Regions from separate parts of the Phyllobacterium sp. NPDC097923 genome, predicted to be linked through region 3. Evidence: predicted binding sites of a transcription regulator. Region 3 holds the regulator's gene; each other region holds the start of a gene.
The links. The regulator PhoB, encoded in region 3, activates phosphate uptake and scavenging genes when phosphate is short. The targets are predictions, from matches to a motif close to TGTCATNNANCTGTCAT.

Region 1 (10,618 bases), 270 kb from region 3:
CGTTGACGCCCGAAAGCTGCAGGGTGAATTCCGGCCGCCTTATCCGATCAAGCGCGTTGGCGACCTCGTCGGCCACGTGGCCTTCGACATCACCGATGAAGCGCAGCGTGATGTGATAGTTTTCAACATCGATCCATCGGGCGCCTGGTAAACCACCGCGCAGGAGCGACAGTGAGAGAGCGGCGTCCCTCGGGATCTCGAGGGCAGTAAAGAGACGCGGCATAAGGCATCCTCCCCGAATCGAGTTGTAACCTCAGGGAATCATTGAATGAGTCCAAGAGCAAGGCACAATTTCACATTCTTTTGCGCCGCGACAAATAAGACACGCAAGATGTGGTGTGAAGATGACAACAATGTGGATAGCTTGCCCTTGAGGTTAAGGGCATCGGGATGATCAAATAGGCCCTGGGCCTGTCTTGCCCAAGGGCTCTACAGAGAAAGCCTCACTGCTCGGTGTCGGATGTATCCGAGGTAACCGTTGGCTGTTTGATGGTCTTCTGCATGATGGGAAGGAACCCCTTCACCATGACCGCAACGCCTTGGGTGGTCGGGTGCATTCCATCTGCCTGCAGCAGCGAGGCCTGTGTCGCAATACCCTCCATGAAGAACGGATAAAGCGGAACATCGTATTTCTTGGCGAGATCAGGGAAGATCGCGTTGAATTTCTCTTCGTAGTCGCCGCCCATGTTCGGCGGAGCAAGCATCCCGGCGAGTATCACCTGAATTTTGCGCTTCTGCAGCTTCTCGATCATCTCGGCCAGATTCTTTTCGCTGATCTCCGGCGAGATGCCGCGCAAGGCGTCATTGGCACCCAGCTCGAGGATGACGAGATCGGTGCCATCCGGGACGGACCAATCAAGGCGTGCAAGGCCACCGGTTGTGGTATCTCCGGCGACACCGGCATTGGCGATCGAAATCTCGACGCCCTTGTCTTTCAAGGACTTTTCCAGCTGCGCGGTGAAGGAATCCTGCACGGGAAGTTCGAAGCCGGACATCAGGCTGTCGCCGAACCCGACAACGGAGAGAGCGTGGCCGGACACGGGATTTTGATTGGCCAAGGTCAGAGAGGGCAGGGCAACAAGGCCGAGCGACACAACGATCTTTATCAATGGTTTGAATATCATGTTCGGGTACCCATATCTGACCGGATGCGACTTAAGTCAGTGTCGACCATAGCGTAAAGGATCTGCATTCGTGACTAAATCTGTCATCACACTCGATCACATTGAGTTGACTCTTGGGACGGGTGCTTCCTCGGTGCATGTGCTCAAGGGCATATCCCTTGCCATCGTCGGCGGGCAATCGGTGGGCATCGTCGGGCCTTCGGGCTCAGGAAAGTCGACCTTGCTGATGGTGCTGGCCGGACTTGAGCGGATCGATTCCGGCTCCGTCGAGATTGCCGGGCAAAAGCTGGAGACGATGAGCGAGGATGCAACGGCAGCCTTTCGCGGCAAGAACATAGGGATCGTTTTTCAGTCCTTCCACCTCATTCCCAACATGACTGCGCTGGAAAATGTTGCTGTTCCGCTGGAGTTGGCGGGGCATCCCGACGCTTTTGAGATCGCTCGGCGTGAGCTGGCCGCGGTCGGCCTGGCGGACCGGGTCACCCACTATCCCGGCGAACTGTCCGGCGGTGAACAGCAGCGCGTGGCCATCGCCCGTGCCCTTGCGCCTTCACCGAAAATCCTTATCGCCGATGAGCCAACCGGTAATCTTGATACGACGACTGGCCGGCAGATCGCCGATCTGCTCTTCCAGAAGCAGAAGGATCTCGGTCTCACCCTGGTGCTTGTGACCCATGATCCGGCGCTTTCGGCCCGCTGCGATCGCGAGATCAAAGTCCGTTCAGGGCTGATCGAGGCGGATGCAGATGCCCCGCAACTGAAGAAAACCGCATGAGTGTCAACGGTTCTACTGCATCGCCGTCGCTCAAGCTGGCCCTGCGTTTCGCATTGCGCGAAATGCGCAATGGTCTATCGGGATTCTATATTTTTCTTGCCTGCATTGCGCTGGGCGTAGCTGCAATTGGCGGCGTCAATTCGGTGGCCAATTCGGTCACGTCGGGCATTTCCACGCAAGGGCAGGGCATACTTGGCGGAGATATCCGCTTTCAGCTCAATCAGCGCGAGGTCAATGCGGAAGAACGTGCCTTTGTTGAAAGCAAGGGCCGTGTCGCGGTCGCTGCCAACATGCGTTCCATGGCCCGGCTGGCCGATGGTTCCGATCAGTCTCTGGTGGAGGTGAAAGCCGTCGACAATGCCTATCCGCTTTACGGATCGCTGGATACCGCGCCGAAGCTGGATAAAGGTGCTCTCTTTGCCGAAAAGGATGGTGCATTTGGCGCTGCCGTTGCCCAGATTTTTCTCGACCGGCTCAATCTGAAGCTCGGTGACCGGGTCTTGCTTGGCTCCGCCACATTCGAATTGCGGGCGGTAATCGACAACGAGCCGGATGTATTGTCGGACGGTTTTGGGTTTGCACCGCGTTTTCTTGTCTCGCTTGAGGGGTTGCGCGCCGCGGGCCTGGTTCAACCGGGCAGTCTGGTCGAACACAGCTACAAGATTGCCCTGCCGGCAGGTGCCGGCGAGGCAGACATTGCAAGCATTCGCAATGAAGCGCAGGAAAAATTCCCACAGGCCGGCTGGACCATCCGCAGCCGCTCCAATGCCGCTCCGTCGCTGAGTGCCAATGTCGAGCGGTTCTCGCAGTTTCTGACATTGGTCGGGTTGACGGCACTGATCGTTGGCGGTGTCGGCGTGGCCAATGCGGTCCGGGCTTATCTCGACGCAAAACGCGGTGTCATTGCCACGTTCAAGTCGCTGGGTGCGCCGGGCTGGTTTGTTATCGCCGTTTATCTCATTCAGATCGTGCTGATTGCCCTGCTCGGTATCGCTGCCGGCTTGATCCTGGCTGCAATCATTCCCTATGTCGCAGGGTACGCCCTGCAGAGCGTGCTGCCCATTGCGGCCAAGGGCGGCTTTTATCCGGGTGCACTGGCCTGGGCCGCACTGTTCGGCCTGTTGACCACATTGGCGTTTGCCATCCTGCCCCTGGGCCGGGCACGCGATATTCCGGCGACGGCCTTGTTCCGCGAACAGGGTTTCGATCAGCGTGGTTGGCCAAAACCTGTCTATATCGCGGTGGCGGCTGTTCTTGTCGCCACGCTTTGCGTCCTGGCGGTGGTGTTCGCCTATGACCGGCGTATTGCCGTCACATTCATCGGAGCGGTCGCTTTTTCGTTCCTTGTGCTACGCGCTGTCTCCAGTCTCGTGCAGTGGCTGGCGCGCCGTGCGCCGCGGGTTCGCTCCACGGCGCTTCGCCTTGCCATCGGCAATATTCATCGGCCCGGCGCGTTGACGCCGTCGGTCGTCCTGTCGCTCGGATTGGGGCTGACACTGCTGGTGACGCTGGCGCTGATCGATGGCAGCTTGCGCCAGCAGCTCGCCGGCAACCTGCCGGAACGGGCACCGAACTTTTTCTTTGTCGATATCCAGAGCACGCAGGTCGACCAGTTCACCAGCCTTCTGCAGAAGGCTGCGCCGCAGGGCAAGATTGTCAGCGCGCCAATGCTGCGCGGCCGCATCGTTGCGTTCAACGGCACGGATGTCGGCAAGCTGACCATACCGCCGGAAGGGGCATGGGTGTTGCGTGGGGATCGCGGTATTACCTACGCCAAGAAAATACCGGAAAACTCGGTGCTGACGGCGGGTGCCTGGTGGCCGGAGGGTTACACCGGCGAGCCGCTCGTGTCCTTCTCGGCCGAGGAGGCGCGTAACCTTGGCCTCAAGCTTGGCGATACGGTCACCGTCAATGCGCTCGGCCGCAATATCACGGCGCGCATTGCCAATTTCCGGCAAGTGGAGTGGGAATCGCTTGCGATCAATTTCGTCATGGTGTTCTCGCCCAATGCTTTTGCCGGTGCCCCGCATGCCTGGCTTGCCACGCTCACCGATCCCTCTGCGACAACACAGGAAGAGGCCACGGTCATGCGTGATGTGACCCGGGCTTTTCCTGCCGTCACGTCCGTGCGGGTGAAGGATGCCATTAGCATTGCCAATGAGCTGGTCGGACAGCTTGCGGTTGCAATTCGCGCCGCGGCGTCGGTGGCTCTGATCGCCTCCATCCTTGTGCTCGGCGGTGCGCTTGCGGCCGGCAACCGCGCCCGCGTGCATGATGCGGTGGTGCTGAAAACCCTTGGCGCCACGCGGCGCACTCTGATCAAGGCGTTCAGCTACGAATATGTCATCCTGGGGCTGGCGACAGCGACTTTCGCGCTCCTGGCGGGCGGATTGGCGGCCTGGTATGTGGTTGTGCGGGTGATGAAGCTGCCTGCATCATTCCAGCCGGAAGTGGCGGTTTCCACGCTGGTCCTGGCGCTGGTTCTCACCGTCGGATTTGGCCTTGCGGGAACCTGGAGAATCCTTGGTCAAAAGGCGGCTCCGATCCTGCGAAACCTCTGAAATCGTTAAAAAAGCGTAATATGCGAGCGTTTTGCCCGCATTTGCCCGCCAAACACGCGATCTTGAGTAAAACAGGTCTTGTTATCGCCCTGCTGAATCCCCATAATTCACCGCAAGGCATGCTGGGGTCCCGCCAGCGGCGCCTGGGAATAACCCCCGACACCCGACGGGACGAAGCAATGAGGAAAACCATGGCTGACTATCGCAACATCCAGGCCCGTACATCGGCCGGAGTGCGTGTGGACGCGGGGATCGATCAAGGTCTACGCAGCTACATGCTGAAGGTCTACAATCTGATGGGGATCGGTCTCGCAGTGACCGGTCTTGCCGCGCTTGCAATTGTTTATCTCGCAACCACCAATGATGCATCGCTCGCGGTCGCTCAATTGCCGAATGGCAAGATGCTGACCAGCCTTGGCGTGGCGCTTTACGGCTCGCCCCTGCGTTGGGTTGTTATGCTCGCACCGCTCGCCGCAGTGTTCTTTTTGAGCTTCCGCATTGAGAAAATGAGCGTTTCGGCGGCCCAGACAACCTTCTGGGTTTATGCAGCGCTCGTCGGTGTTTCTCTGTCGTCGATCTTCCTTGTCTATACGTCGGGAAGCATCGTGCAGACATTCTTCATCACCGCCGCATCCTTTGGTGCGCTGTCACTCTACGGCTACACGACGAAGCGCGATCTCTCCGGAATGGGTTCGTTCCTGTTCATGGGTCTGATCGGCATTCTCCTTGCCGGTTTGGTCAACATCTTCCTGCAGTCCAGTGCTTTGCAGTTTGCAATCTCTGCGATCGGCGTTCTGGTCTTTGCAGGTCTGACGGCCTATGACACCCAGAGCATCAAGGAAATGTACTATGAAGGCGACAGCTCGGACACCTATGGCCGCAAGGCGATCATGGGTGCGTTGCGCCTCTATCTCGACTTCATCAACATGTTCATGTTCCTGTTGCAGTTCCTCGGCAACCGCAACTGATCCTGGACGTTATGAACGAGTGAAAAAGGGCAGCGGAAACGCTGCCCTTTTTCTTGGTGGCATTGCATTCATCCGGTATTTTTGCGATCGATTGCGGTCATGACCAGCATTCATATCCGCCCGGCACAGCCCGCTGACCTGCCCGCTATCACCGCAATCTATCGCGATGCGGTTCTGCATGGTACGGCCACCTACGAGATCGAGCCGCCCGCGCTGGCGGAGATGACCAAGCGGTTCCATACGATCACCAGTGATGGTTTCCCCTACAGCGTGGCAGAGATGGACGGCATCGTGAGCGGCTACGCCTATGCCAGTTATTTCCGTACCCGCCCGGCCTATTGGTGGAGTGTCGAGGATTCGATCTACATTGCGCCGCAAGCCAAGGGCAAAGGCATGGGCAAAGCCCTGCTTCAACGCTTGATCGTCGATTGCGCAGCGCTTGGATTTCGCCAGTTCATCGCTGTTATCGGCGATGGTCACGCTGCGTCAGCGTCGGTGCGCCTGCATGCCAGTTGCGGTTTCAGGCATTGCGGCACCATTGAAGGATCGGGTTTCAAGCATGGCCGCTGGCTGGATACGGTCCTCATGCAGCTTGACATGAATGGCGGGACCACGACCCTTCCGGGGCCGGCCCCCTTGAGAGGCTGAGCAGCTTTAGCTCCGCACAACCTGCAGCGATTTGTCGAAGATCCTGAGTACCCTGTCGAGTTCCGTGCCGCGCTTGAGAATAAGACCGCTCGCGGCAATCACGCTATAGGCGCCTTGCTTGCGGGCCAGCCGCGGATTTTTCTCGATCCGGAACATCGGCACTTCACTGGTCCGGCGAAACACTGAAAACACAGCCCGGTCATTCAGATGATCAATGGCATAATCGCGCCATTCGCCTGCTGAAACCATGAAGCCGTATATTCTGAGGATTTGATCAAGTTCCCGCCGATTGAATGTAACGGGGAGATCACGTGCGCCGGAGAGTGAAATGAGTTTCGCCTGCTGTTGCGATTCGTCGCCACCTGCATTGCTGTCCATCAATCAATCCGCCCTTAGATTTGCCGTATGACAACTGGATGACAGAAGGGTGACTTGTTCCGCCCGCATTTACAAGCCTGTAAGTGTCAGGGCACGCGCAATTGAACGCAAAAATGTCGCTGCTGCTGTGCCTTTCACAAAGGAATACGCCCTGTTTCCATTGGTGATGTCTGGCCACAGTTTCGCCATGTTACACTCGCATTGCCGCCGGATTTCAGACCCACCTTCAGTCCGTTGTCTGAGACGGTTCGGTCTTGAGCGGCCCGATACCCCAAGCCCCCCGCCCAGACGGGCTGTTCTGGCCGAACCATTCAGTCTCTCAATGGCAACAAGCCCCAAGACTTCAGGCTGGTTTTACCAGCCTTTTTTCTTGTCTGCAGAAATGCTCTTTAAAATCAGGGCTTTGTCATGATCGAGGCGCCAATGATAGGCCCCGGTTTGCCTTCACCAAGCATTTCCTGCAACAGGACAGCGCAGCCGGAAGCCTTCTTGCTGGCAATCTCGGTCAGCGGAATTTCGATCTTCTGCGATTTGCCATCCCACATGCCAACCGTTTCCATTGCGCGGACGCTGTTGGCGTAGCTGACATTGCGCCCGCCGTTCTCGCCATCGGGTATGGAAACAATGGTTTCCTTGTTGAAATAGGCAAGAAGAACGCGCACAGGATTTTTTGCGGCGGCCCCCTCACCAATATTGATGACCAGGCGATCCGGAGAGGTCTTTTCGATCGATACGGGAATTGTCAGGCCAGAATCACCATTGCGCATCTCATCGATTCGGCGCCGGATTTTAGCGCCGTCCTGACCATTTACATGCTCGCGGCCATTGAGGATTGCCTGCGGTGTGTAAACACCTGTCAGTCCAAGTGCCTTGCGATAGGCATTCTGCCGCGCGGTATTTTCGGGCAGCGCAAGATTGTCCACCCACCCGCGATAATCCCAATAGTCAACATGGAAGGCGAGTGCGACGACTTTCCCTTCCGCGGCCAGCTGCTTGAGGACGGCGTCGGCAGGTGGGCATGAGCCGCAGCCCTGCGAGGTATAAAGCTCAACCACGCCATCCGGTTTCGTGCCGATGCTCCCGGCATAAACCGGCCACGTGAACCCCGCCGCTGCAAGGAGCGGGCAGGCGATCAGAATGGCTTTGAGCAGGGTGCGCAGGGTCAAGGGTACGAGCTTTCTTCCCGAATTTTTCTTTGATCTTGTATGAGAGCGATTGCCAGACAATTGATAGGGATGCGTTTTATCAAGAGGAAGTCACTTTGAGGTGAATTCGATCACGTTTACAGGCAAAACCATATAATTATTGGCGAAATCGCGAAAAAAAGACCGCCGGTTGCCCGGCGGTCTCCGATTTCAGAGCTTTTCGCCGCTTTAAGCGGCGAGATCGCGCAGCACGTACTGCAGGATGCCGCCGTTCTTGAGGTACTCCAGCTCATCGATTGTATCGATACGGCAGATCAGCGGTACCTGCTTGACCGTGCCATCGGCGAACGTCACCGTGGCATGGGTCTTCTGGCGCGGCTGGATCGTGGCAAGACCTTCGATGGAAACTGTCTCATCGCCCTTCAGGCCAAGCGACTGCCAGCTCGTACCCTCTTCCAGCACGAAGGGGACGATGCCCATTCCGACGAGATTCGAACGATGGATGCGCTCGAAGGACTGGGAAATCACAGCGCGAACGCCGAGAAGGTTCGTGCCCTTGGCCGCCCAGTCACGTGATGAACCATTGCCGTATTCGATACCGGCAAAGATGACCAGCGGGACATTCTCGCTGCGGTACTGCATGGCGGCATCATAGATCGGCATTTCCTCTTTCGAGGGGTAATGGATCGTGTAACCGCCTTCGCGGCCATTTTCGCCAAGCATGTGGTTGCGGATGCGGATGTTGGCGAAGGTGCCACGCATCATCACTTCATGGTTGCCGCGACGCGTGCCGTACTGGTTGAAGTCCAGGGGTGCCACACCATGATCGGTCAGGTACTTGCCGGCAGGCGAGGCTGCCTTGATCGAGCCGGCCGGAGAGATGTGGTCGGTGGTGATCTTGTCGCCGAAGAGACCAAGGATACGTGCACCCTTGATATCGTTGACGATGCCGGGTGTCTTGCCCATGCCGACAAAGTAGGGCGGGTTCTGCACATAGGTCGAGTTGTCGTCCCATGCGTAGGTCTGGCCAGCCGGCACCTTGACGTCCTGCCAGTTCTGGTCACCCTTGAACACATCCGCATATTTGGATGCGAACAGCTTGCGGGTGACGTTCTTGGTGATGAACTCCTGGATCTCATGCGAAGACGGCCAGATATCCTTGAGGAACACCGGATTGCCGTCCTGATCTTCACCAAGCGGCTCCGTTGTCAGGTCCTTGGTGACCGAACCGGCCAGGGCATAGGCAACAACCAGCGGCGGAGAAGCCAGGTAGTTCGCCTGGACGTCCGGTGAAACGCGGCCTTCGAAGTTGCGGTTGCCGGAAAGCACGGCTGCAGCAATCAGACCCTTGTCATTGATGGTCTTGGAGATCGGTGCAGGCAGCGGGCCGGAATTGCCGATGCAGGTGGTGCAGCCGAAACCGACCAGATTGAAGCCGAGCTTGTCGAGCTCAACCTGCAGGCCGGCATTTTCAAGATAGGCGGCAACAACCTGCGAGCCGGGCGCCAGCGACGTCTTCACCCAGGGCTTGGACTTCAAACCCTTGGCAGCTGCATTGCGGGCGAGAAGGCCGGCTGCAATCAGCACGCTCGGGTTCGAGGTGTTGGTGCAGGAGGTGATCGCCGCAATGGCAACATCGCCATGCCCGAGATCATAGTCTTCGCCTTCAACCGGATAACGGGCATCAAGCTGCGTGGTCTTCTTGTATTCCTTCTGCAGCGATTCGTGGAAACCGGAGGCGATGCCCTCGAGGGCGATACGGCCTTCCGGACGCTTCGGGCCTGCCATGGACGGAACGACGGTGCCGAGATCGAGTTCCAGCGTGTCGGTGAAAACAGGATCGGCCGAGCCGGGTTCGCGCCACATGCCCTGCGCCTTCGAATAGGCTTCGACCAGTGCCAGACGCTCTTCGTCGCGGCCGGACATATGCATGTAGTTGATGGTTTCGCGATCAATCGGGAAGAAGCCGCAGGTGGCGCCATATTCCGGACCCATATTGCCGATGGTTGCTCGATCAGCCAGCGTCATGCTCTCGAGGCCAGGGCCGAAGAACTCGACGAACTTGCCGACGACGCCCTTCTTGCGCAGCATCTGAACCACGGTAAGCACGAGATCGGTCGCCGTTACGCCTTCCTTGACCTTGCCGGTCAGGCGGAAGCCGATGACCTCAGGCAAAAGCATGGAAACCGGCTGGCCCAACATGGACGCTTCCGCTTCGATGCCGCCAACGCCCCAGCCCAAAACGCCAAGGCCGTTGACCATGGTCGTGTGCGAATCAGTGCCAACGCAGGTATCGGGATAGGCGACGGTGACGCCGTCTTCTTCCTTGGTCCAGACTGCCTGGGCCAGATATTCAAGGTTGACCTGATGGCAGATGCCCGTGCCCGGAGGAACGACGCGGAAATTCTTGAACGCCTGCTGGCCCCACTTCAAGAAGCGGTAACGTTCGCCATTGCGCTCATATTCGAGATCGACATTGCGCTTGAAAGCCTGCGGATTGCCGAACTCGTCAACGATCACCGAGTGATCGATAACCAGATCAACCGGGACGAGCGGATTGATCTTTTCCGGGTCGCCGCCAAGGTTGACCATGGCATCGCGCATTGCTGCAAGGTCCACGACCGCAGGAACGCCAGTAAAGTCCTGCATGAGGACACGGGCCGGGCGATAGGCAATTTCAGCGCCGGCACTGCCGCGATCGACAAGCCATTTGGCGACGTTTTCGATGTCCTTCTTGAAAACCGAGCGATTGTCTTCAAAGCGAAGCAGGTTTTCGAGGAGGACTTTCATGGAGAAGGGGAGCTTGGAAATGCCTTCCAGGCCGTTTTTCTCAGCTTCGGTCAAGCTGTAATAGACATATTCCTTATCCCCTACGGATAGGGTTTTACGGCATTTGAAACTGTCGATTTGAGACATGTTGCGTCGTCCTTATGCTACTGGCCTCACCCGGGACGAACGCCTTTGCCGCGTTTCAAGGACGCGCTAAGGTGCGGGTGCAGTCATTTCCGCTGTCCGTCCC
Region 2 (10,618 bases), on a different contig from region 3:
CATATCCGCTGCCGACCTTGTCGATCCGGCATTTGCTTCGGCGCTGGAACAGCGCCTGCGGCAGGCCAATGTCGGAAGCGAACAGCTCGGCCTTGAAATTACCGAGCGATCAACGGCCAATGCCGCCGCTGCGGTCGACGCCATCCGGACACTGCGCGCGCGCGGCCACCGAATCTACATCGATGATTTCGGCACCGGCTATTCCAGCCTCGCCTATCTCGGCAACCTCAATGTCGATGGCATCAAGATCGATAAATCATTCACCCAGACGATCGGAACCGGCTCGGTGACGGTCTCGATTGTCCCACAGATCATCGACATGGCCCGTGTCCTCAACCTCGGAATCGTTGTCGAAGGCATCGAGACAGCCACGCAGCGGGACTACTTCGCCGGACTGCAAACGCCGATCGACGGTCAGGGATGGTTTTACAGCAAGCCGGTCAGTGCCGCCGCGCTGCAGGAACTGGTGCAGGAAAAGTTCTAGGGCCGCGGAGCCCAGAACGGCGCGGTGTCCTTGAACGCGCGCCATCTGCCGATCAGCTGTTCGCCGCCCGCCGCCTGGCGGTGCCCCTGCCAGCCGATGATGGCCCCGACGGCCCGGTTTGCCTCCGCGCCGAGGGAATCATGGTCGAGCGTATCCATGAGTTCATGCGCGCTCTTGATGTCGTTCGCCTCGCCCAGAAGGTCCTGCAGCCGCGACAGACGCTTCAGGTATTTTGCGGTCACCGGCCGGCTGGAATAGAGCGGCAGAAAAAACTCCGCGGCATAGCGCAAGCGCTTCAGGCCAAGGCGCAGCCGATGGCGCGCATCGGCGTGAAGATGGCGAAAGCCGTGCCCCCGTCTGCGGACCTGCCGTTCTATCCGGTCCAGCACCCGCGCCGCAAACTGCCCCAGCGGCTCGGTCAGGATGCGCAAATCCTCGCTGGCAATATCGTTGCGCCAGCTCCTCTGTTCGATCACCAGCCCCAGGGACAACAGGAACCGGTTGGTCCTGGGATCGCCGATGATATGCCGGACGGTCTGGTAGGCCTGATCGTGGGAGGACATGCATGCCGCACGGAAGGCGGATATATTGATGTGCGGCAGGTTGGCTTCCTCAATCTCCGCCAGGGTCGAATGCAGGAAAACGTCCCAGTTTCGGGCGGGACCCAGCGCCTGCCCGAACAGTTTTGCCTCGGTGCTGAGGTTCTCCAGCGACGGCGCCTGCAACTCACGGCAGAGAAAATGCAGCGCCACGCGCAATCGCCGGAGCGCGACGCGCAACTGGTGGACGCCTTCCGGCTCCTGCCCGGTTTGACTGGCGCTAAGATTGGCCACGATCTGCTGCTGGCAATTGGTCAGAAGCTTGGCAATCGCCTCATCGACCGTATCAGACCTGACGAAGCCGGACGGTGCCGCCTTGACCGCCGATGGTTCATCGCCAAGCGCCAGCGCATACCCCCGCGCCGATTTGCTCTGCGTTTCCAGGCAAAGCGGCGCAACGTCCATCAGATTGAGACCGAACTGATAGAGCGCCGCGACTTTCCCCTGCTTCAGCTCAAGTTCGACTTCCGACAGCGGCACGCGCGACGCGCCGAATTCAATGACGCCGTCATCGAGCGCAAGTTCGATCCGGGCATCCTGATGGTCGAGCATCAGCAGATGCCGCCGGACCCTGGTCGCAAAAACCGGTGCCAGCTCATCCGCCGTCATTCCGTCCAAAGGCGCGCCGATGTCGGCAAGCGGCAGCAGAGCAAGGTCGGGCGCCATGCCGCTCACCACCGTCTCCCACTCATTGCGTTGCAGAGAACCGTGATCTGCTGCCCGCTTGACCGTCTGCACATGTTGACGGCCCTCACGCCGGACACGCAGCGACAATCCCGCCGCAAACAGCCGGTGATCTGAGGTGTCGTAATAGGTGGCATCAAGCCGCCGGATCAAGCCCTTGTTGCGGGCGGCCTGCTGAACCGCTGCGGAGGCGCGAATTTCATCGAGCATGCCCACGGGTGCCCGCAGCTTCAGCTCAATCTCGACAGGGGCACGCGGCGGAACGGCAGCAGTCCCGACGCCCGCACCGTCCTCTGTTGCGTGAACCGAAACTCCAGCCATTCCCCGCTCCCGTCGATCATCCCGTTGCACGGACTATACTATCGCGTGTGCGCCGTCTTGGTAGCGCAAATATTGTTGAGCCGGGTTGCCCGGCTGATGACCAGCGGGACCCAAGGCCATAGCCGCTGTCATGCGCGTATTACATTCCGGTTCTAGACCCTACCGGAAAGGTCTCCTTGCGCGATTCCGGGGGGCGGTCTCTTCCCAAGATCGACCCCGAGACCACCCGCCACACTGTCTTGTCAAAGGATTTTTCCATGCGCCATCTGCCGTCAATCCTGTTGCGGTTGCTTGCAACCTCCATGGCCATACTTCCGGCCGCAGCCTTTGCCGATAATTCGGTTGCGATCAGCGGTGCAACGCTCGTCAACAAGGGGCTGGTCGGCGTTGGACGAATTCCGGCCAATCAGCGCGACAAATTCGGCGAAACCTTCGGTTCCGGCTCGGGCATGGCAATGAACCCGGCCGACTGGAGCCGCGATGGCAACAGCTACAAGGGCACGATGCTGCTCCTGCCCGACCGCGGTTACAATGTGGCGGGTACAACCGACTATCGCCCCCGCCTCAACATGCTGTCGATCCGGTTCACGCCGGTGGCGCCCGGCGCAACACCGTCCGCCGACAAGCAGCAGAGCGGCGTCGAGGCTGCACTCACCGACACGTTGCTGCTGGTGGATGATAAGGGCGCCGATACAACCGGCCTCGACCCGCAGTCCGATGTTCGCGCCGCTGCCGGGGATTTTCCCATGCTGCCGCAGGCCGTCAATGGCAAGATATCCCTGGACAATGAGGCAATCGTCCGCCTCGCCGACGGCACGATGTTCATCAGCGACGAGTATGGACCGAATATTTACCGCTTTTCCGCCGAAGGCCGCATGATGTCGGCAACCCAGCCTCCGGCAGCGCTGGTTCCCATGCGCCATGGCAAGGCGAATTTCTCCTCCAACAATCCGGGGCCCGGCGCTCAGGCGCCCGATCCGAAGGATCCCGATACCGGCCGCCAGAACAATCAGGGCCTGGAAGGCATGGCACTGACGCCCGACGGCAAGTTCCTGATCGCCGTTCTCCAGTCGGCCGCCCGGCAGGATGGCGGCGATTCCAGTTCGACCCGCCAGAACACCCGCGCCCTCATCTATGACGCGGCCGATCCGGCCCATCTGAAGCTGGTGCATGAATATGTCGTGCCGCTTCCCGTCTTCACCAATGCCAAGGGCAAGAAGGCCGTGGCAGCGCAGAGCGAAATCGTGGCTTTGTCGGACAAGGCATTCCTGATGCTGGCGCGCGACAGCGGCAATGGTTATGGCCTTGACGGCGACACGTCGCTCTACCGCAACATCACCGTCGTCGACACCTCGGCGGCCACCGATATCGCCGGAAGCGCCTTCGATGCCGACAAGGCCGTTGCACCCAATGGCATCGTCGACCCTTCCATTACGCCGGCAACATTGACCCCCTTCATTGATATCAACGACAACGCGAACCTGTCGCGCTTCGGCCTGCATAACGGTGCGCCCAATGACCGCAACAACCTGTCGGAAAAATGGGAAGCCATGTCACTTGTCAGCGTCCTCGATCCCAAGCTGCCGAACGACTATTTCCTGTTCGTCGGCAACGACAATGACTTCCTGACCCAGGACGGCTTTCAGGTCGGCGCGAGCTACAAGGCCGAGGGCGGTGCCGATGTCGACACAATGTTCCAGGTGTTTCAGGTCACCATTCCCGGACTGCATAAGTAATCCGTTCGACATATCATCGGAGAGGATTGCCCTCTCCGATGATACCAGCCTCCATGCATTCCCGTTCATGTTATATGATCGGGTGAGCTAAGTGCCATGGAGCAAAACAGATGCTGCGACTTCTCCTGCTTCGCCATGCCAAATCGGACTGGCCGGATGGTGTTGACGACCACGACCGCCCGCTTGCCGAACGCGGCCGCCGGGCCAGCCCCCTGATGGCAGGATATATGACCGGAGAAGAACTCATACCGGATCTCGCCCTTATCTCCACGGCACGGCGGACACTGGAGACATGGGAACTGCTGCGTCCCATCATCGGAGACGATATACGCTGGCGGGAGGAGCCGCGGATCTATGAGGCGCCAGCACGGGTGATCCTGGATGTTGTCAGGGCGGTGGAGCCGGGGATCGGGACATTGCTGGTTGTCGGCCATAATCCGGGGTTGCACGATGCAGCCCTTCGGCTCGCCGGTAGGGGACGGGAGGCCGATCTCACCCGCCTCCGGCAGAAATACCCCACGGCGGGACTAGCCGTCATCGATTTCATCGCCGGGCGCTGGTCCGATCTTGCCGATCAATCCGGGGAACTGGAGCGTTTTGTGACACCGAGGACGGTCGGCCATGGGTGAGACCATTCGCCCAAACCCCGATTCCACGGGCGTTCATGCGCCAAAATAGCTGCACTGAGGCAGTCATTTCAACTTTCAGCTGTTGATTATGACAATCATTTTTCGAATATGTGACAGGACCATTCACTGCAAACCGCGATTGGACGTCAGGATGCGCCTTAGAGAACTTCAGGAAATCAGGTACGAAGAGGAAACCGCCAACCTCAAGCTTTCGGGTCTCAACCCGTTCAAGGAAGCCAAGAGCGTCAACATTTCCATCGACAATCCCGAAGCATTCCTCAATGCGATCAAGACGGCGCTTTCGGACCCTGACGGCAAGCCCATCAAATTCGGCAAGGGCAAATAGGCCCCCACGCGCATCACAAAACAACTTCCCCTGGCGGATGAAATCGTGGCAGGCCAGCAAGATAATGCTTGCCACGCCGCGCGTTATTCCGTTCATTCTCGGAACGAACCGGCCAAGACCCTCACGCGCTACCCACCATGTGCCCAGTGTTGAACCAAAGGAGCTCCCGTGACTGAACCGACCATCGCGCCCGCTCCGCCCGTCACTCTGGTCATCTTCGGCGCAACGGGCGATCTGACGCGGCGGCTGCTCGTTCCCACCGTCCTCAACATGACGCAGAGCGGTCTCGTGAGCGACAGCCTGCAGATCCTTGGCATCGGCATTGAACCTGGCGATGACGAAATGCTGCGCTCCAAGCTCGAAGACTTTCTCGCGACGTCCAACATCAAAGCCAACTACAGCGCCGAGACATGGCAGGGGCTGCGCTCGCGCATCTTCTATCGGCAGGGCGACTTCACGCAGGATGCCATCTATGCCGAGATTGCCGGCCAGCTCGGAGCGCAGGCCGGGCGGAACGCCGCCTATTACCTTGCGGTGCCACCGCTGTTCTTCGGCGATATCGTCGACAAGCTCGCCGACCACAACCTGCTGAAAGAAACGGATGGTGCCTTCCGCCGCCTTGTGATCGAAAAGCCGTTCGGCACCGACCTCGCCTCGGCCAAGGCGCTCAATGCCAGGATATTGAACCGCGTGCCGGAAACGCAGGTCTATCGCGTCGACCACTTCCTCGGCAAGGAAACCGTGCAGAACATCATGACGGCGCGGTTTGCCAACATGATGATCGAATCCCTGTGGAGCAACAATTTCATCGATCACGTCCAGATCACCGCTGCCGAACTCGTCGATGTCGGCACCCGCGGCAAATTCTACGACGCAACGGGCGCGCTCAGGGACATGGTGCCCAACCATCTGTTTCAGCTTCTTGCCATGGTTGCCATGGAGCCGCCGAACAGCTTTGACGCCGAGGCAATCCGCGACGAGAAGGGCAAGGTCCTGAAAGCCCTGCGGATCTACTCCGGCGAAGAAGCCGAGCAGAACTCGGCGCGCGGCACCTATACAACAGGGGTTTCCAGCGGCAAAACCATACCGAACTATACGGATATCCCGGATGTGACGCGCGACAGCGCAACGGAGACCTATGTTGCCCTGAAGCTGTTTGTCGATACATGGCGCTGGGCGGGTGTTCCCTTCTATCTGCGCACCGGCAAGGCCATGACGGCCCGCGATACCGAGATCGTCGTCACCTTCCGTCAGGTTCCCTTCGCCCAGTTCAAGGGGATGGGGCCGCAGCGCCGCCTGACACCGAACCGGCTGATCATCCAGGTGCAGCCGGACGAGGGCCTGCACATCGAAATATCGATCAAGTCGCCCGGTCTTTCCGTCGAGACCGTGCCGGTATCCCTCGATTTCAACTATGCGGATTTCTTTGATATCGGCAAATTGACCGGCTATGAATCCCTGCTTTACGATCTGTTCGTCGGCGATCAGACCCTGTTTCAGCGCGCCGACAGCATCGAAGCGGGATGGGCGGCCGTGCAGCCCTTCCTCGATCTGTGGGCGACATCGGCACAACGCCCTGAACCCTATCCGGCGGGCAGCATGGGGCCGCAATGCGCCGATGCACTGATCGAGCGCGATGGCCGAAAATGGCACCAGCCCGATGTGCAGCACCGGGTGAAAGCGACGGTTTCCTGACTTGATCTGACAAGAAAAACGAGAGGGACGGATATGACCGAGACATTCGTAATTGCACAGGGCGGCGGACCGACGGCAGTCATCAACCAGACCCTTGCGGGCGCCACGCTGGAGGTGCGCAAACGTTATCCCGGTGCCCGCGTGCTCGGTGCAAAGCATGGCGTGCGCGGTATTCGCGCCGGCAACTTCGTCGATCTCTCGGCTCTGCCGGAGCAACAACTGCGCCTGATCGCGGCAACACCGAGTGCTGCGCTGGGGAGCACGCGCGACAAACCCGATGCGGCCTATTGCGAGGCGATCCTGAAAAGCCTGCGTCAGGTCGGGGCGACCGCCTTCATCAATATCGGCGGGAACGATACCGCCGGAACCCAGCAGATCCTTGTGGACGCGGCTGGCAAGGATATTGCCTTCGTTCACGCACCCAAGACGATCGACAATGATCTGGTCGAGAGCGATCACACGCCCGGTTTCATTTCCGCTGCCGAGTTCATCGCTGGCGCTTTCCTCAGTATCGATCTCGACTTCCGTGCGCTGCCCGGCATCTATGTCGGGATCGTCATGGGCCGCCATGCGGGATTCCTGACCACCGCGGCCGCCGCATGGCAGCATGACGATGCGAGCGCGCCTCATCTTGTCTATGTGCCGGAGCGGGCTTTCTCGGCAAAACGGTTCATCGATGACGTGCGCGAAGCGCAGAGCCGTCACGGCCGCTGCATCATTGCCATGTCGGAGGGTGTGACCGGCGAGGATGGACGCACCGTGGTTGAAAACCTTGTTCCCGCCGATCGCCTTGAACGCGACGCCCATGGCAATATCCGCCTGTCCGGCGGAGAATTGGGAATGGCCATCGAACAGCTTCTCAGGGACGGCCTGCCGGGCGCCCGTGCACGGGTGGATACGTTCGGCTACCTGCCGCGCGGCAATATCGCCACAACCAATGCGACCGACGCACAAGAGGCTTTCGAGGCGGGAGTCTTCGCCGTCGAAACGGCGGCGCGCGGCGGCGGGTCGGTGGCGCTGCAATATGCCAATGGTAGCACTCGTCCGCAGATCGTTCCGCTTGCCAGCGTTGCCGGCAAAACACGCCACATCCCGGACGATTTTCTCGAGCCTGAGCGCAACCGGATTTCAGCGCCGTGCCGGGCCTACTTCGAACGGCTGCTGCCAAAGCGCTTCACGCTCGCAGAGCCGCTCGCATAGGCGGCGTCACCCGCCATTGACCAGGCGAAGCACAAGCTGCTGGATGTTGCCGCCCTCGCCCATCTCGACCCGGTCGAAATCCCGCCCCTTCTGGCGCTGGGCAAGGGAAAGCTCGGAAAGGCGCTTCGTCATCTCGACCCGGATTTTCCGGCAGCCGGGATCATCCGGCACCGACAGGCCGATGGTCGCTGCCTCGATCCCCTTGACCATGTCCTTGATCGTCTCGCCGTGCACGGCTTCATGGGTGCGCACACCGGCAATGAACGTATCCCAGTTGGCCTGTACCGCAGCCGGCAGCCGTTCGGCGGGCTTCGGTAGCGTATAGGTGATGATGAGTTTCGGCGTTGCGGCAAGCAGGGTGCAGGCATTGCCCTGCCGCTCATACTTCCTTTGCCACGTCAGTTTGAAATTGGTGTGGGCGATTGTCCGGGTGGCGCCGGCGATGATAGGCCCCCGCTCGCCAATCGACGCATAGAGCGCTGCACCGGATTTTCCGGCAATGGCGTAGGTTTCCACCTGTTCGACAGCTTTCCACGCCGCCTGTGCCGCCGCAGGCATGCCGACGAGGCAGGCGGCAACCAGGCAGTACCCCGCAATTTTTATCATGTGGCCCCTTCCCGTCACATCCGGGCGAACAGCATCAGGCTCCTGATGCTGCCGCCTTGTCCCGCACAGGAAGCTTCCAGCCGGGCCGGATGAAATGGCAGGTATATCCGTTGGGATACCGTTCCAGATAATCCTGGTGTTCCGGCTCCGCCTCCCAGAAATCACCGACCGGTGCGAGCTCGGTCACGACCTTTCCCGGCCACAGACCGGACGCATCGACATCGGCAATCGTGTCCTCGGCAATCCGCTTCTGCTCTTCATCCGCATAGAAAATCGCCGAGCGGTAACTCAATCCCAGATCATTGCCCTGGCGGTTGAGCGTCGTAGGATCGTGAATCTGGAAAAAGAACTCCAGAATGTTCCGATAGCTGATCCGCGCGGGATCGAAAATGATTTCGATGGCTTCCGCATGGGTGCCATGGTTGCGGTAGGTTGCGTTCTCGACATCACCGCCGGAATAGCCGACGCGGGTCGACAGGACGCCGTCATGACGACGGATCAGATCCTGCATGCCCCAGAAACAACCGCCGGCAAGGACTGCGCGTTCGCTTGTCATCCGATTTCCTCCACCTGGTTGAGATAGGCTCCATAGCCCTCCGCCTCCATATCGTCCCGATGGACGAACCGGAGCGAGGCCGAGTTTATGCAGTAGCGCAGCCCGCCGCGATCCTGCGGACCATCGGGGAAAACATGCCCGAGATGGCTGTCGCCATGACTGGAGCGCACTTCAATGCGCACCATGCCGTAACTGTCGTCGCGCAGCTCGTTCACATGGGCAGGCTCGATGGGCTTGGTGAAACTGGGCCAGCCGCATCCCGATTCAAACTTGTCGGATGAGGCAAACAGGGGCTCGCCGGAAACGATATCAACGTAAATGCCCGGTTCCTTGTTGTCCAGATATTCGCCCGTTCCGGGACGTTCGGTCCCGTTCTGCTGCGTGACACGAAACTGCTCCGGAGAGAGTTTCGAGATCACGTCAGAGTTCTTTTCATATTTGCGCATATGTTTCCCTTCCATCAGGGGGCAGCGTGATTGCGGCATGTCCGGCCAACCATGAGGTGTGTTGGTGCATATTTGTGTCCGCCCGCCCCGGTTATCAAGCCCGGAACGGCGCAAACATCATCCGCTGCAAGCGTTTACACCGCACCATAGCGCGCCCGGATGTGGCCGATGAAGTGGTCCGCGTTGAGCTTTTCGCCGGTGGCGCGTTCAAGCAGTTCCGGCGTCGACCAGCGCGATGCCTGAGACCAGATCCTGTCACGCCGCCAGCCGTTGATGGCCGCAAACTCTCCCCTGGCCATATCCCTGTCGGCAGCCGGGTATTCCTTTGTCAGCGCCGCCCATTGTTGCGCAGCCATCATCGCCCCGAGGGTATAGGACGGGAAATAGCCAAAGGCGCCGCTTGCCCAGTGCACATCCTGCATGGGCCCGTCGGCCGGATTATCAATCGTCGACAATCCGAGGTAGTCGCGCATCTTCGCATCCCATGCTTCGGGCAGGTCAACCGGCTGCAATCTGCCCTGGACCAGGTCCTGTTCGAGTTCGAAACGCAAGATGACATGCAGCGGATAGGTCACCTCGTCGGCATCGACCCGGATCAGACCGCGTTCGACCCGGTGAACATGCGGAATGATGTCATCCATGGACCAGGATTCACCCAGATATTTGTCGACAATCGGCAGAGCCCATTGCCAGAATGCGGGGTTGCGGCCGAGCTGCTTTTCGACAAACAGGCTCTGGCTTTCGTGCACCGCCATTCCTCGCGCTTTCCCCAGCGGCCAATGCGACCACTTTTTCGGCAGGTTCTGTTCATAAAGCGCGTGACCGGTTTCGTGCAGCACACCCATCAGCGAGGAGAGAAACTCCGTCGTCCGGTAGCGTGTCGTTATGCGCACATCGCTCGGCACGCCGCCACAGAACGGATGGTGCGATACGGAAAGGCTGCCATGGGAAAGATCGAAGCCAACTGCCGCCATCATGGCAAGACCAAGCTCACGCTGCCTGTCGACCGGATAAACACCGGACAAGGGTTTCAGCGGGCGTTTTGCCAGCCGTTCCGCCTGCACGGCCAGCGCCTCCGGCACGAAGTCCTTGAGGAAGGTTTTCAACGTGTCGAATACCGGCGCGATATCCGCCGTGCGATTGCCGGGGTCATATTGCTCGATCATCGAATCGTAAAGACCAAGGCCAAGAACCTGCGAGCGCATGGCTGCTTCTTCGCGCGCCAGTGCAATGACACCTTCGAGCGCCGGCAGGAATCCGGCCCAGTCATTCTTGGCACGCAGGTCGCGCCACAACTGCTCGCAGCGCATACGTGT
Region 3 (10,618 bases):
GATAGCGGGCAGGCAAAGCCGGGCGCCGCGCTCGCGCAGGCCGAACAGCAGCGGGCGCAGATCCACCTCCGAGCGGATCGGCCAGAAGCCCGAAACAATGGTGCCCGCATCGACGGCAAGCGCCGCCAGACCGAAATCCGCAATGCGCATCGAGGCTTCGATGCGGAATTCCGTCGTCAGCGCATCGCGGCGGCCAAGGGCCTCCAGGCGCAGTTTCTTCTTCAGCTCTTTGATGGGGGAGTGGTGCTGCACGGGCTTGATTTCATGGGGCGCCGGCACGCGAACCGGCTCGGGATGAAACAAAAGTGGCGTCCACACAACCGATGGAGAAGTCGATCCCGGGAACCTACAAAGTAGGTGGGTGCCGTGTGAAGAAGCCCACGGGCCTCCTCAGGGACAGCTCCCTAAGGGATCATTAAGGCCCCGGGGAATATGTCTCTCCTGTCGAGAAGCGCAGAGCGCCGATCTGAATATAGGACGGATGCAGGCATTGCACCAGTGCGCGGCAAACGATTTTCCCTCCCCGCACAATCTTTGTCGCATAATCATTGTGGAGGTGTGGGACACCCCCCTCTGGGCTGCCGGACAGAGGGGGGGGAAAGACCTCCATCACAAAAAATCACATCAACTTATCCACGTTCTCCCATCCGCGCTTATCCTTCTCGTGTCCTTTCCGGCGGGAATGCTTCCGGAAACTTTCGAAAGTCGGGAAAGGATCGGCGCTTCGGCTTCACAGGGAGGAACCTGTGCGGCCGGGGAGGTTTGGCTCAATGGATGCGCATTGGGCAAAGCCCTCAAAAACGCCGGGACGGGTGGTCCCCAGGATCGCAAGCATTGCATACCACATACCCCAAGACCCGCGTTCCAGGGACCGCCCGTCTTTCCCACCTTTCAACAGCCAGACGCGACAGCGGGCGTGGCAACGGGAAAACCATATCGCCGCATTCCCGGACGGCTCTTGCCCTCCTCCGGCACGCCCCTTAATCTTTGCCGATCACGAAAGGGAATGCGATGCGGTTTGAAGGTACAGCGGCCTATGTGGCCGACAAGGATCTGATGGTGGCGGTCAATGCGGCGATTGCGCTTGAACGGCCACTGCTGGTCAAGGGCGAACCCGGCACCGGCAAGACCGAGCTTGCCCGGCAGATTGCGGCGGCGCTCGATCTGGAACTGGTCGAATGGAACGTCAAATCCACCACCAAGGCGCAGCAGGGCCTCTACGAATATGATGCCGTCAGCCGCCTGCGCGATTCACAGCTTGGCGATGCCAAATTCAACGACATCGCCAATTACATCAAGCCCGGCAAGCTGTGGCATGCCTTCACCACCGACAGGAAAGTCGTGCTGCTGATCGACGAGATCGACAAGGCGGATATCGAGTTTCCCAACGATCTCCTGCAGGAGCTCGACCGCAACGAATTTCACGTCTACGAAACCGGCGAAACGATCCGCGCCATACACCGGCCCATCGTCGTCATCACCTCCAACAACGAGAAGGAACTGCCCGACGCCTTTCTGCGCCGCTGCTTCTTCCATTATATCCGCTTCCCGGATGTCGAGACGCTGACCCGGATCGTCGAGGTGCATTATCCCGGCATCAAGCGGAACCTCGTGCGCGCCGCCCTCACCCAGTTCTACGAGATCCGCGATGTGCCCGGCCTGAAGAAGAAGCCGTCGACATCCGAAGCGCTGGACTGGATCCGCCTGCTGGTCGCCGACGACATCGCCCCGGAAGATTTGCGGGCCGACCCGAAGAACGCCTTGCCGAAACTGCACGGCGCCCTGCTGAAGAACGAGCAGGACGTGCATCTGTTCGAGCGGCTGGCCTTCATGGCGAGGAGGCAGGGATGACGCTCGCCATCCGCCCCATCGAGAGAACCGGCATCGTTCATCGCTTGCAATAAAAGGGTCCCACAATGTTCCTCCCCTTCTTCCTCGAGCTCAAGGCGGCCAAGATTCCCGTATCGCTGCGGGAATATCTGACGTTGCTTGAGGGGCTGGATGCGGGGCTGGTGACCTATGATGTGGAAGGGTTCTACTATCTCGCCCGTTCCGCCCTGGTGAAGGACGAGCGCCATCTCGACCGCTTCGATCAGGTCTTCGGCCACGTGTTCAAGGGGCTGGAACTGCTCGGCGGCGAGAGCGGCATCGACATTGCCAATCTGCCCGAGGAATGGTTGCGCCGGCTGGCCGAAAAACACCTCACCGAAGAAGAGAAAAAGCTGATCGAGGCACTGGGCGGTTTCGACAAGCTGATGGAAACCCTGCGCCAGCGGCTTGAGGAGCAGAAGGGCCGGCATCAGGGCGGCTCGAAATGGATCGGCACGGCCGGAACGTCGCCCTTCGGTGCCTATGGCTACAATCCGGAAGGCGTGCGCATCGGCCAGGACGAAAGCCGCAACCGCCGTGCGGTCAAGGTGTGGGACAAGCGCGAATTCAGGAATTTCGACGACAGCGTCGAGCTGGGCACCCGCAACATCAAGGTTGCCCTCAAACGGCTGCGCCGCTGGGTGCGCGAAGGCGCCGATGACGAGCTCGACCTGTCGGGCACCATCAGGTCAACCGCCGAACACGGCTATCTCGATGTCCAGACGCGGCCCGAACGGCGCAATCATGTCAAGCTGCTGATGTTCTTCGATGTGGGCGGCTCCATGGACGAACATATCCGGATCGCAGAAGAACTGTTCTCCGCCGTCCGCTCCGAATTCAAGCACATGGAATATTTCTACTTCCACAATTGCCTCTACGAGGGCGTGTGGAAGGACAACCGCCGCCGCCACGCGGAAAAAATCCCGACGCTCGATCTCATCCATAAATACGGACCGGACTACAAGGTCATCTTCGTCGGGGATGCCGCCATGGCGCCCTACGAGGTTTCCCATGCGGGCGGATCGGTCGAACACTGGAACCAGGAGGCCGGGGCGGTCTGGCTCGCCCGGGTGCTCGACCACTGGAAGAACGCCGCCTGGCTCAATCCGTCAAAGGAACAGTACTGGGACTACACCGCCTCGACGGCGATGATCCGCAAGATTTTCGCGCATCGCATGTATCCCATGACCCTGGCGGGCATCGAAGGGGCGACGCGCGAACTCTCGCGCAGGCACTGATTACCCGAACGAGTACCCAGCACCGCGCACGGTGCGGATCGGATCGATCGAGCGGCCGATATTGATGGCCTTGCGCAGCCGCCCGACATGCACGTCGACGGTACGGTCGTCCACATAGATGTCAGCGCCCCAGACATTGTCGAGGAGCTGGCCGCGCGAGAACACCCGGCCGGGGGACTGCATCAGGAATTCCAGCAGGCGGAACTCGGTCGGCCCGAGCTTCAGCTCACGTTCCTTGCGGAACACGCGGTGCTGCTCGCGGTCGAGCTTCAGGTCGCCGAAGCTGAGCACATGCGACAGCAGGCTCGGATTGACCCGGCGCAGCATGGCCTTGATGCGGGCAAGCAGTTCCGGGGTAGAGAACGGCTTGACCATGTAGTCATCGGCGCCGGTGGCAAGGCCGCGCACCCGCTCGCTCTCCTCGCCGCGCGCCGTCAGCATGATGATCGGCAGGATTTCGGTCTCGCGCCGCGCCCGCAGACGGCGGCAGAGTTCGATGCCGGAAAGGCCCGGCAGCATCCAGTCGAGAATGAGCAGATCCGGCACTTTTTCACGCAGCGCAATTTCCGCCTCGTCACCGCGTGCGATTGTCTCGACGACATAGCCTTCGGCTTCAAGATTGTACCGGAGAAGGACGCTGAGCGCTTCCTCGTCTTCGACAACAGTGATTTTGGGAGCGATCGCCATTGCTGGAATCCTGATTCTGTTTAAGGCTGTCTGGCTTCATCGACGATGATGCTGTGGGTCTGGTCTTCCTTGGGCCGTTCGGCCGGTAGCTGGGCACCCGTCACGATGTAGTAGACCGTTTCAGCAATGTTCGTCGCATGGTCTCCGATGCGCTCGATGTTCTTGGCGCAGAAGAGAAGGTGCGTGCAGGCAGAGATGTTGCGCGGGTCTTCCATCATGTAGGTTAGGAGTTCGCGGAACAGTGATGTGTACAGCGCATCGATTTCGTCATCGCGCTCGCGCACGATGTTGACCTGCTGCACGGAGCGTGTCGCATAGGCGTCGAGCACGTCCTTGAGCTGCGTCAGGGCGAGTTCCGCGATGGTCTGCAGGCCGCGATAGACCGACAGCGTCTGGCGTGTATCGGTAACGGCGACAACCCGCTTGGCGATGTTCTTGCCGAGGTCGCCGACCCGTTCGAGGTCGGAGGAAATGCGGATGGCACCGATGATCTCACGCAGATCGATCGCCATGGGCTGGCGCTTGCCGATGATGGTGATGGCCTTTTCGTCGATCTCGCGCTGTCCGGCATCGAGGATGAGATCATCCGAAATGACGCGCTGGGCCAGCGCGTTGTCGGAGTTCACCATGGCGGTGACGGCCTGTTCGACCATGCGTTCGGCATGGCCGCCCATTTCGGCGATCTTGTGCGTCAGGAACTTCAGTTCGTCGTCATAGGAACGGACGGTATGCTGCGACTCGGTCATATTCTTATCCCTGTTTCCCGTGATTAGCCGAAGCGTCCGGTGATGTAGTCCTGCGTGCGCTTTTCCGTCGGATTGGTGAACATCATTTCCGTATCGCCCACCTCGACGAGATTTCCGAGATGGAACATGGCGGTGCGCTGCGAAACGCGGGCCGCCTGCTGCATCGAATGGGTGACGATGACGATGGTGTAGTTCTGGCGCAGTTCGTCGATCAGCTCCTCGACCTTTGCCGTGGCAATCGGATCGAGCGCCGAGCAGGGTTCGTCCATCAGGATGACTTCCGGGCTGACGGCAATGGCGCGGGCGATGCACAGGCGCTGCTGCTGGCCGCCGGAAAGGCCGGTGCCGGCTTCATGCAGGCGGTCCTTTACCTCGTCGAACAGGCTGGCGCGGCGCAGGCTCTTCTCGACGATTTCCTCCAGCTCGTGCCGGTTCTTGGCAAGACCATGGATGCGCGGGCCATAGGCCACGTTCTCGAAAATGGACTTCGGGAACGGATTGGGCTTCTGGAAAACCATGCCGACCCGGGCGCGCAGCTCGACCACGTCGATTTTCGGATTGTAGATATCCTCATCATCGAGCGTGATCTTGCCGCCGATCTTGCAGCCTTCGATCGTGTCGTTCATGCGGTTGAGCGAGCGCAGGAAGGTCGACTTGCCGCAACCGGACGGGCCGATCAGCGCCGTCACCATCTTCTCAGGCACATCGAGGCTGACACCGAACAGGGCCTGCTTTTCACCATAGTGAACGGTGACATCCTTGCCCTGCATTTTGATCGTATTGACCTGTGCACTCATTTTGTCGTTTACCGCTTTTTCGAGAGATCGTTCTGTCATGAGATTCATTGTTCGCTCCCGTTTTACCTACCAGCGCCGCTCGAAGCGGCGACGCAGAATGATGGCCCCGATATTCATGACTGCAAGAAACAGAAGCAGCACGATGATAGCGCCGGATGTGCGCTCGACAAAGGCCCGCTCCGCTTCGTTCGCCCACATGTAGATCTGCACCGGCAGGGCGGTTGACGGATCAAGCGGCGTGACCGGATAGTTGGCGACGAAGGCCACCATGCCGATCAGCAGCAGCGGTGCGGTCTCGCCCAGCGCGTGGGCAAGGCCGATGATCGTGCCAGTCAGGATGCCGGGGGCGGCCAGCGGCAGCACATGGTGAAACACCATCTGTGTCTTCGAGGCACCGATGCCCAGCGCTGCGGACCGGATTGACGGCGGCACGGCGCGCAAGGCCGCACGGGTGGCGATGATGATCGTCGGCAACGTCATCAAGGTCAGCACCAGGCCGCCGACCAGCGATGCGGAGCGCGGCAGGCCGAAGAAATTGATGAACACGGCCAGCCCGAGCAGACCGAAGACGATGGACGGAACCGCGGCCAGGTTGTTAATGTTGACCTCGATGATGTCTGTCAGGCGGCTCTTCTTGGCATATTCTTCCAGATAGATCGATGCGGCCACGCCGATGGGCAGGGAGAGGCACAGAACGATCAGCATCATGTAGAGCGAGCCGATGAGCGCGACACCGAGACCCGACGTTTCCGGACGGCTCGATGCGCCGAAGGTGAACAGGCCGCTGTTGAAGCGCTGCGCCATGGCGCCTTCCTTGGCCAGCGTGTTCATCCAGGCAACCTGACGGTCCGATACCTTGCGGTTTGCCTGATCGACACTCAGGTCGATCTGGCCCTTGAAGGCCGAGTCGATGTCGCCGCCGGTCAGCACCCAGAGGGTCTGCGTCGTGCCGATCAATGCCGGATTTCCTGAAACCAGTTCCCGCAGCTGGCTGCGCGAGCCGTCGGAGACAAGCTTGCTCAGTTCGCGGATCGCCGGCTTGTCGTCAAGGCTGACGCCCAGCTTTTCGGCAAGGGCATTGCGCACCAGGATCGGATAGTTCGCGGTGAGCAGAACGGTCGGGTCGGTCGCACGCTTGTTCGTGGGGTCGATCACCTTCTCGTCGAGCTTGACCGAGAGGCTGACCTCCGTCTGCCAGAACGCTGTGTAGCCGTTGGAAATCACCGAATAGAGCAGCGCAACCAGGAAGAACAGGCCGATGGCAATCGCGGTGATGCCGTAAATCTTGAACCGGCGCTCGGCGGCATAGCGGCGCTTCAGACCGATGTCGCGCCGGACGACCTTTGCCGGAGCAACTGCAGCAGGATTGAGTGTTGTGTCGGTCATTCGTACTGCTCCCGGTACTTACGCACGATGTATAGCGCGAAAATGTTCATCGCCAGCGTGATGAAGAAAAGGGTGAGGCCAAGGGCGAATGCCACCAGCGTCTGCGGTGAATTGAATTCGAGATCGCCTGTCAGCTGGTTGACGATCTTGACGGTGATGGTCGTCATGGCATCGAACGGATTGATGTTGAGATTCGCTGCAACACCGGCCGCCAGAACCACGATCATCGTTTCGCCGATGGCACGTGATGCGGTGAGCAGCAGTGCGCCAACGATGCCGGGCAACGCGGCAGGCAGCACGACGCGGCGGATCGTCTCCGAACGCGTCGATCCAAGCCCGAGCGAGCCATCACGCAGCGACCCAGGAACGGCGGTAATGATGTCGTCCGACAGGGAGGAAACGAAAGGGATCAGCATCACGCCCATCACGATACCGGCGGTCAGCACGCTCTGCGCCATGATGAAGGGATAGCCGCCCGAGATGGCAGCACTGATATCGCGCAGGAACGGTCCGACGGTGACAAGGGCAAAGAAGCCGTAGACGATCGTCGGGATGCCCGCCAGCACTTCAAGCAGCGGCTTGACGACCGAGCGCACGCTGCGGCTGGCATATTCGGCCATGTAGATGGCGGCGAACAAGCCGACCGGCACGGCGAACAGCATGGCGACCAGCGCGATATATAGCGTGCCGGCAAGCAGCGGAATGAGACCGAACTGACCCTGCGCCCCATTGCCGCCGGCTGCGGAGAAGCGCGGATCCCATACGGTGCCGAAGAAGAAGCTCGACGGGGTTACGGACTGGAAGAAGGTGATGGTCTGGAACAGCATCGACAGAACGATGCCCACCGTCGTCAGGATGGCGATGGTCGAGGCCGCGAGCAGTCCCCAGAGGATGATCCGCTCGACATTGTTGCGGGCCCGCGTGCGGACATTGACGCCGGACAGACCGAAGATCGCACCGGCAACGGCAAGGACAATGGCGACCACCGCACCGATATTATGCGCGCGCGCCGTGCTCTTGTTCCATTGCACGGCAACGGGGATCATGAAGTCCTGGCCTTCCGTCGCCAGGGCCACGCCCTTGCTCGACAGCAGCGGCCGCAATTCGGAGAACGTGGTTGGAAGGTTCGCCCGCTCCTGGTCCGTCAGCTTGTCGAGACCCCGCGCGATGCCGCCGACCATGCCAAGCTCGAGGCTCTGGCTGGCAATGACGCTTTCGCTGTTGTGCACCGGCAGGCTGTTGATGGCCTGGCGCTCGATATAGAAGCTCGACCCGATGGCCCAGACCAGGATGAAGATAATTGCTGGCAATACGGAAACCAAAAAAACCCACCAGCCGTGATAATGCGGCAGGGAATGGGCTTTGACACTTCTGTCATCTTTGCTGATGGCACGCTGGCGTCCGAGAAAGAACCCGACAAGACCAATCGCAACGACAATCACTAAAACCAACAAGGTGGACATCAACGCTTCCCCGATCTGTCCTGCAACGAGAGCATAGGCCCCGAGAAATATCCGGCGCGGACAGGGTTCTGTCCGCGCCGGTTATCGGCTTACTTGCCAGCCATGGTCTTGCCGGCGGCGAATGCGGAGCGCTGAGCTTCACGCTCTGCATCCGGTGCAGCAACCAGGCCGTATTCGACCAGCGGGCTATCCGGGCCGACCATCTGGTCAGCAAGGAAGAAGTCCACATATTCCTTCAGGCCGGGGATGACGCCGAGATGCGCCTTCTTGACGTAGAAGAACAGCGGGCGCGAAACCGGATACTTGCCGGTAGCAATGGTTTCCGTGCTTGGCTTGATGCCGTTGACGGTTGCAACCTTCAGCTTGTCCGCATTGTTTTCGTAGAAGGCCAGACCGAAGACGCCAACACCTGTTTTGTTGGCATCAATGCGAGCCAGTGTTTCCGGATAGTCGCCATCGATGTCGATAGCCTTGCCATCCTTGCGGACAGCGATACAGGCAGCAGCAGCGGCCTTTTCGTCAAGACCGGCAGCCTTGATCGCATCGGCTGCACCGGTGGCCTTGCAACCGCCAGTCATCAGCTTCTCTTCGAAAACTTCACGTGTGCCGTGCTTTTCGCCAGGAATGTAGGCGGCGATGTCCCAATCGGGCAGCTTCGGGTTAACCTGGTTCCACTTGGTGTTCGGGTTGGCAACCAGCTTGCCGTCGACAACGACCTGCGCAGCAAGAGCGGTATAGACGTCCTTTGGCTCCAGCGCCCAATCCGGGCCCTTGATGTCGGTCGCGAACACGATGCCGTCATAACCGATGCGGATTTCTTCAACGTCCTTGACGCCAGCGTCAACGCAGGACTTCAACTCGGTGTCCTTGATCGGACGCGAGGCATTGGCGATATCGATGGTGTTTTCACCAACGCCCTTGCAGAATTCCTTGATGCCGGCACCCGAACCGCCGGATTCAACGACCGGGGTCTTGAACTTGGGGAATGTTTCGCCAAAAGCTTCGGCGACGATCTTGGCATATGGCAGCACTGTGGATGAACCGCTGACCTGAATCTGGTCGCGAGCGGATGCGCCAACTGTCGTGGCAATCACCGAGATCGCAATCAGAGCAGTGGTGGAAATAAGCTTGTTCATAGGAGCAGCTCCTGTTGGATTAACTGTGTGACGCCTCCGACGTCGTCTGCCGTCTATAGAACCAATATAACAGTCATATGACACTATTGTTACAGTTCTGTAGCGCGGCCTGTGCATGAGCCGCGCCCGCGGCGGAATCAAAATTCCTTCTAAAACCATCAAGTTAACCGTCTATGGATTTTGCACAGCTTGGCACAGTGAAGATAAGCTCAACGATTCCAGTGGGTTCATGACGCCCAATTGCGACACTCGCGCAGGCATCCCTGCCATACGCCGCAGGGGGACAATACCGTCCCCCCGCTGCGGTTTCAAAAAAATTCCGCGCAAGCGACGGATTGTCCCGCTCCCGCCGTTTAAGTCACGACAAATGACAGTCTGCTGAAAGGAAAAGTTTGATGAAATCGAGAGTAGCTGCGGTTCTTCTTGCCATGGTGCCACTGTCCCTGCCCGCAACCTTGGCGATGGCGGCGCCCAAGGCCGACACCAATGGCGACGGCACAATTTCACTGGCCGAATATCAGGCCGCCGCCCGGGCGCGGCTGCTCAAATTCGATACCGACGGCGACGGCAAACTCTCGCTCGAGGAGTGGCTGAAGCGCCCCGCCGCAAAGAATGCCAAGCGCGATCCCACGGCGGTGTTCAACCGGATCGATACAAATCATGACGGCTTCATCGATACGGCGGAAATGGATACTGTAGCGAAGAAGCGGTTTGAGCGCCTCGACACGAATTCCGATGGCCAATTGACCAAAGAGGAACGCCACGGACACAAGAAGGGCGCCACCGACAGTTCACAGGAGTAACGGCAAGCGTGCAAAACCTTGGACAATCGCAACACGGATGAAGAACTGCTGGTGAAGATCGGCCAGCATGACGATGCGGCCGTCCGAACCATGGTGACACGCAAGCTGCCGCGCCTGCTCGCTCTGGCGGCGCGGATGCTTGGCGACCGCAATGAAGCCGAGGACGTCGCCCAGGAAGCCTTTATCCGGCTGTGGCGGCAGGCGGGCAGCTGGCAGAGCGGCCGGGCGACCTTTGATACATGGCTGCACCGGGTCACGCTCAATCTCTGCTACGACCGCCTGCGCCGGCACCGGGAACAGCTGGTGGCCGAGACACCCGAGAGGGCAGATCCAGCCCCCGACCCGGAACAGTCGCTTTCAACCCGGGACGAAAGCGACCGGATCAAACGGGCCCTCGCCTCCCTGCCCGACCGGCAGAGGGAGGCCATCGTGCTTCAATATTATCAGGAGTTCAGCAATATCGAGGCAGCGCAGATCATGGATATCAGCATTG

Region 1: the regulator PhoB is predicted to act here: its motif matches at 6,482-6,498, upstream of ACIQWS_RS13595 (DUF2794 domain-containing protein).
Region 2: the regulator PhoB is predicted to act here: its motif matches at 2,215-2,231, upstream of ACIQWS_RS22600 (esterase-like activity of phytase family protein).

Annotation. Positions count from the first base shown of each region.
Region 1 is NZ_JBIWBL010000002.1:249,772-260,389, forward strand. Features, by position in the region: gene thpR (RNA 2',3'-cyclic phosphodiesterase) at 1-223, opposite strand, end outside; gene ACIQWS_RS13570 (arylesterase) at 444-1,124, opposite strand; gene ACIQWS_RS13575 (ABC transporter ATP-binding protein) at 1,195-1,899, shown strand; gene ACIQWS_RS13580 (ABC transporter permease) at 1,896-4,460, shown strand; gene ACIQWS_RS13585 (Bax inhibitor-1/YccA family protein) at 4,652-5,428, shown strand; gene ACIQWS_RS13590 (GNAT family N-acetyltransferase) at 5,528-6,076, shown strand; gene ACIQWS_RS13595 (DUF2794 domain-containing protein) at 6,083-6,454, opposite strand; gene ACIQWS_RS13600 (DUF1223 domain-containing protein) at 6,850-7,620, opposite strand; gene acnA (aconitate hydratase AcnA) at 7,828-10,515, opposite strand.
Region 2 is NZ_JBIWBL010000006.1:159,078-169,695, reverse strand. Features, by position in the region: gene ACIQWS_RS22610 (EAL domain-containing protein) at 1-484, shown strand, start outside; gene ACIQWS_RS22605 (CHAD domain-containing protein) at 481-2,088, opposite strand; gene ACIQWS_RS22600 (esterase-like activity of phytase family protein) at 2,391-3,824, shown strand; gene ACIQWS_RS22595 (SixA phosphatase family protein) at 3,935-4,453, shown strand; gene ACIQWS_RS22590 (hypothetical protein) at 4,605-4,799, shown strand; gene zwf (glucose-6-phosphate dehydrogenase) at 4,968-6,494, shown strand; gene ACIQWS_RS22580 (diphosphate--fructose-6-phosphate 1-phosphotransferase) at 6,528-7,694, shown strand; gene ACIQWS_RS22575 (DUF922 domain-containing Zn-dependent protease) at 7,701-8,300, opposite strand; gene msrA (peptide-methionine (S)-S-oxide reductase MsrA) at 8,335-8,856, opposite strand; gene msrB (peptide-methionine (R)-S-oxide reductase MsrB) at 8,853-9,302, opposite strand; gene ACIQWS_RS22560 (carboxypeptidase M32) at 9,437-10,618, opposite strand, start outside.
Region 3 is NZ_JBIWBL010000002.1:515,063-525,680, reverse strand. Features, by position in the region: gene ACIQWS_RS14965 (5-formyltetrahydrofolate cyclo-ligase) at 1-279, opposite strand, end outside; RNA gene ssrS (6S RNA) at 307-463, opposite strand; gene ACIQWS_RS14955 (AAA family ATPase) at 1,012-1,851, shown strand; gene ACIQWS_RS14950 (VWA domain-containing protein) at 1,917-3,107, shown strand; gene phoB (phosphate regulon transcriptional regulator PhoB) at 3,108-3,794, opposite strand; gene phoU (phosphate signaling complex protein PhoU) at 3,815-4,540, opposite strand; gene pstB (phosphate ABC transporter ATP-binding protein PstB) at 4,564-5,337, opposite strand; gene pstA (phosphate ABC transporter permease PstA) at 5,404-6,723, opposite strand; gene pstC (phosphate ABC transporter permease subunit PstC) at 6,720-8,186, opposite strand; gene ACIQWS_RS14920 (substrate-binding domain-containing protein) at 8,276-9,322, opposite strand; gene ACIQWS_RS14915 (EF-hand domain-containing protein) at 9,718-10,125, shown strand; gene ACIQWS_RS14910 (RNA polymerase sigma factor) at 10,144-10,618, shown strand, end outside.